DNA from 2 places in the Paenibacillus sp. 23TSA30-6 genome. Region 2 is predicted to be linked to the other one. Evidence: riboswitches for the same ligand, from Rfam matches in the RefSeq annotation. Region 2 holds a riboswitch; the other holds the start of a gene.
The links. Region 2 has a riboswitch for glycine ahead of E0698_RS21550 (alanine/glycine:cation symporter family protein). Riboswitches for the same ligand answer to the same signal wherever they lie in the genome.
Positions count from the first base shown of each region.

Region 1 (2,475 bases), on a different contig from region 2:
CGTTTATAAAAGGGTGCGGCTACCACCTCGGCGCGCAGGCGCTTGCCACGAATCTCGACCTCCAGCGGCGTGGATAGGGAACTAAAACGACTGTCCACCAGAGCCAAACCCAGATTACGTTTTAAGGTGGGCGACTGGGTTCCCGTTGTGACCTCGCCGATGTGCTGTCCTTCCGCGAACACGGGGTAATGGGCACGCGGTATGCCACGGTCAAGCATTTCCAGCCCGATCAGCTTGCGCGGAATGCCTTGTTCTTTCTGGCGTTGCAGAGCCTCTCTGCCGATAAAATCTCCCTTATTCAGCTTGACGAAGAAGCCTAAACCAGCTTCCAGCGGTGAAATCGTGGCGGACAGCTCCTGTCCGTACAGCGGCAGCCGCGCCTCGAAACGCAGTGTATCCCGGGCTCCAAGTCCGGCGGGAACCAGACCATACGGCTCACCGATGCGAAGCAATCCGTCCCACACTGCCGGTGCATTCGCAGCAGGTACGTAAAATTCAAAGCCGTCTTCCCCCGTGTATCCGGTGCGGGAGACGAGCGCTTTTGCTCCGAATAATTGCACATCCTCGCTGAATCGGAAGGAAGCCAGCTTTGTAATGTCCGTGTCTGTCACGGCTGCGGCAATACGTGCAGCTTCAGGTCCTTGCAACGCCAGCAGTGCCACCGCATCTGATATGTTTTCCAGATGAACGGATGCAGGCGCATGGCGAAGCAGCCAATCCCAATCCTTATCGATGTTGGAGGCATTCACAACGAGCATGTAACGCTCCGGCCCTTTGTAGTAGACAAGGAGGTCGTCTACTACACCTCCATCCGGGTAACACAGGAGCGAATATTGGGCCTGGCCCGGCTCCAATTGGCTGACATCGTTCGTCGTCACCTGTTGCAGAAATGCTTCGGCTTCCTGGCCCTCGACCAAGAATTCACCCATATGCGATACATCGAATAATCCTGCACGTTGCCGGACGGCCTCATGTTCCTTTTGAATGCCACTGAACTGTACAGGCAGCTCCCAGCCGCCAAAATCAATGCAACGAACCCCCGACAGCGTGCTGTAGGATGAATGCAGCGGCGTTTTTCGCAAGTTAGTCATTTTTCCACTCCTATCCGGTGTGATCGGCTAAACAAAAAAGACAGGCCGAAAAAAACGTATGGACGGCAGTCCACACACTTTTTTTCAGCTCTGTCCTTGATACCTGAGAGTTACCCCGGTGTGTACCGGGTTTCCCCTTGGGTGATCCGCCTGTATGGCGAATGCTCTCCAGAGATGCGTCCGGCAGAGGTCCTTTTGCCTGAGAGATTCACCTGCGGTGCAGGTTTACTCCTTCGGCGCTGCCTCTGGATCAGCTATACGTTATCCGGTCCTGCCGGTTGGTTACAGCTAGATCCGACTCGCTTGCTGCCTTGTTTTACAGGTGGCAACAGCGATGCGAGTGTTGACAGTCTCTCCCTCCACGTTCATCCGCGTTTACAATTATCGGGTGTTTCCAAAAGCACTTGTTATAACCCATTAATACGCAAATTTATTCGAAATGTCAACAAAAATGTCATGAAAAACATTATTAAAAACATTTTATTCATAAATAAGGATATGTAAGCGTTTGTTATAATCTGTCGTATTTTTAGTTAGAAAGATATATGGAGTAATGTGAAATATTTTTGTTAGTATTATTGACATGATAGTTCTAGTTGTCATAATCTTAACCTGTCATAGACGGGTAGGCAAAACGATGTAATCCATATGAAAGCGAGGCGGAGCAGGATGAGTGAAGTGAAGCAGCAATTGTGGTACACGGAAGAACATGAATGGGTTCAGCGCACAGAGGATGGAACGGTACGAATCGGTATTACGGACTTTGCACAGCATCAACTGGGCGATATCGTTTTTGTGGAGCTGCCTGGGGAGGGAGCAACGATTGAGCAGGGGGCGGAGATTGGTACTATTGAATCGGTAAAGACAGTATCCGACCTGTTCGCTCCAGTAACGGGAACGGTGTTGAAGGTGAATGAAGCGCTGGAAGGTACGCCTGAGCTGGTAAACGAATCGCCCTACGAAAAAGGCTGGATGATCGAAGTGAAGATTGGGGAAGATCTGGAGGGAGCATTAAGCAAGCTGCTGTCTGCGGATCAGTACGAGCAGTTGACTGCCAATGAGTAATAATGGGGCAATGTAGATTGGATAATTGAATAAGGGCGGCGTTTGTCCGCTCGATTTTGTATAAAAATAGTCGCGATGAATTGGCATAGCGGCTATTTTTTGCTGTCTTTTTTGGCAAGCGTAATTACGTTCTTTTCTCTTTTTTAGAGGATAGATCTCATACATAAATTGTACCGATGACAGGATGGTTTTTCGACTAAATACTCATGTTACAGACCAAATTAAGAGGAATTATGCAGAATGATTTCGCGCCTGTTTATCTTAAATTTAAATGTTGTCATCAACGTTCATGACGAAAGTACGTTTTCATTTCGTTGAT
Region 1 covers NZ_SLTL01000014.1:57,731-60,205, forward strand. The annotation lists gene gcvT (glycine cleavage system aminomethyltransferase GcvT) at 1-1,091, opposite strand, end outside; glycine riboswitch at 1,172-1,268, opposite strand; glycine riboswitch at 1,269-1,460, opposite strand; gene gcvH (glycine cleavage system protein GcvH) at 1,761-2,156, shown strand.
Region 1: linked by a shared signal. The riboswitch ahead of gcvT (glycine cleavage system aminomethyltransferase GcvT) and the one ahead of E0698_RS21550 (alanine/glycine:cation symporter family protein) in region 2 are both predicted to bind glycine.

Region 2 (2,475 bases):
GATGACGATGAGTCCGTTCACAGGTGGCGGTGTGGTCATTGACCGTGTAGATAACAAGCAACAAGCGATCTATCAAGCCCTGCATCACCAGTTTGTGGCGAGCGCATTGGCGACAAAACGAGGCCATGAGATTATTCCTGGCTCTCAAATCGGCTGTATGCTGGCTCGTATGGAAAGCTATGCACATACGTGTAACCCGGAGGACGTGCTGAAAAGTCAGCATGAAAACCAGATGAATCTGTTCTTTACGGATGTACATGCCCGTGGGGAATATTCAAATTATATGAACCGTTATTTTGAAGAAAATAATATTGTTTTGCACACAGAACCCGGCGATGCCGAAATTCTGAAAAACAACACGGTCGATTACATCTCATTCAGCTATTACATGACCTTGACTGTCTCTGCAGGTCCGGAAGGCGAGAAAGCAGCGGGGAACCTGATTGGCGGCGTGAAAAATCCATATTTGCAATCCTCTGACTGGGGCTGGCAGATTGATCCGATCGGCCTGCGTGTTACGCTGAACACATTATATGACCGTTATCAAAAGCCGCTGTTCATCGTGGAAAACGGCTTGGGTGCATATGACAAGGTGGAAGAAGACGGCTCCATTCACGACACGTATCGCATTGATTATTTGCGCCAACATATCGCTCAAATGAAGGAAGCGATTGCGGACGGTGTGGATCTGATCGGTTACACTAGCTGGGGACCTATCGACCTCGTGAGTATGTCCACTTCCGAAATGTCCAAGCGTTACGGATTTATTTATGTTGATCTGGACGATGACGGTAACGGAACACTGAAGCGCTCCAAGAAGGATTCTTTTGACTGGTACAAAAATGTAATTGCCACCAACGGCGAAGAACTGTAATCCAAGCTAACTGAATATAACCCAATATGGCCTGGGGGCGGGTGCGGCAGAGAACATCATGAGGATGAATCTGGCTGCGCCCGCCTTTATTTTATAGGCTCATCTTAAGATAACGAAACGACTTCACAAATTTTTCACTTGTAAAAAGCTGAAAGTTTTCTGTATAATAAAAAACAATTTCATATGTCTGGTTGATGTTTGCGGGAGATGGAACGTAAGTTCCGACCGAAGGGGCAAAACTCTCAGGTGCTTGGGCTGATAACAGCAACAAGCGGGACCGTAAACGGACAGAACTCTGGAGAGACCCTTAATTGGGCGCCGAAGGTGCACCGCAGATATCATCTGCTTAAACTCTCAGGCAAAAGGACAGAGACGCGAATAACCTGTGACAGGGGATGCCCTAGGCTTTTTTATGAGCTGTTAGTGGCTGAATCCTGCACAAGATGGTTGTATTTTTTCGTGCCTTTAACCTCTCCAGGAGTCGAATCAGCGGATTTGACTCTTTTTTGTTTTTTAATATGCTGGAGGAGCGGGTTGAAATGAATTTGGTACATGTGTTAGAAACGATTAGCAGTTGGATATGGGGGGCCCCTCTGATCATTCTCGTTATGGGAACAGGTTTGTGGCTGACCATACGTTTAAAAATGTTGCAGGTCTTCCGCCTGCCTCTGGCGATCAAGCTGATCGGCAAGGCCCCAAATGAAGGTAGCGGGGATGTCAGCAGCTTTGCGGCCCTGAGTACGGCGCTGGCGGCTACAGTAGGTACAGGAAGTATCGTCGGCGTTGCAACAGCGATTAAGCTGGGGGGACCGGGTGCCTTGTTCTGGATGGTTGTTGCAGCCTTTTTCGGGATGGCGACGAAATATGCGGAAGGTGTGCTTGCGGTAAAATACCGGGTGAAGGATCGGAATGGACAATTTTCCGGCGGCCCGATGTATTATATTGAAAAAGGGCTTGGACGCCGCTTTAAACCGCTGGCCATGCTATTCGCCTTTTCCGGGATGCTGGTGGCGCTGTTCGGGATTGGAACGTTTCCGCAGGTCAAAGCGATTGTATCCTCGACCGAAAACAGCTTCGGTGTTCCGCCGATTGTAACGGCAGTGATCATTGCTACCCTTACGGGACTCGTTACCATTGGAGGACTCAAGAGCATTGCCAAGGTATCGACCAAAGTGGTCCCTTTCAAAACAGGCTTGTACGTGCTGATCTGTATGATCGTACTGATTCGGTTCGCCGATCAGATTCCTGCCGCACTCGCACTTGTGCTGCATTCGGCATTTTCCACGACGTCTGCGACGGGTGGATTTGCCGGGGCTACAATTATGCTGGCAATGCGCAGCGGGGTAGCCAGAGGGATTTTTGCCAATGAGGCCGGATTGGGAAGCGCACCGATTGCAGCCGCAGCCGCCAAAACCAAATGGCCTGCGGAGCAGGGGTTGATTTCCATGACAGGTGTCTTTATAGATACGATGATTATTTGTGTGATGACCGGGTTGACGCTTCTGGTTAGCGGCGTATGGAGCGGTCCTACCGATGCGGGCTTGATGACGCAGCAAGCTTTCTCCAGCGCATTCCCGCTTGGTGCGGAACTGCTCACAATC
Region 2 covers NZ_SLTL01000029.1:59,559-62,033, reverse strand. The annotation lists gene E0698_RS21555 (glycoside hydrolase family 1 protein) at 1-874, shown strand, start outside; glycine riboswitch at 1,066-1,142, shown strand; glycine riboswitch at 1,160-1,254, shown strand; gene E0698_RS21550 (alanine/glycine:cation symporter family protein) at 1,414-2,475, shown strand, end outside.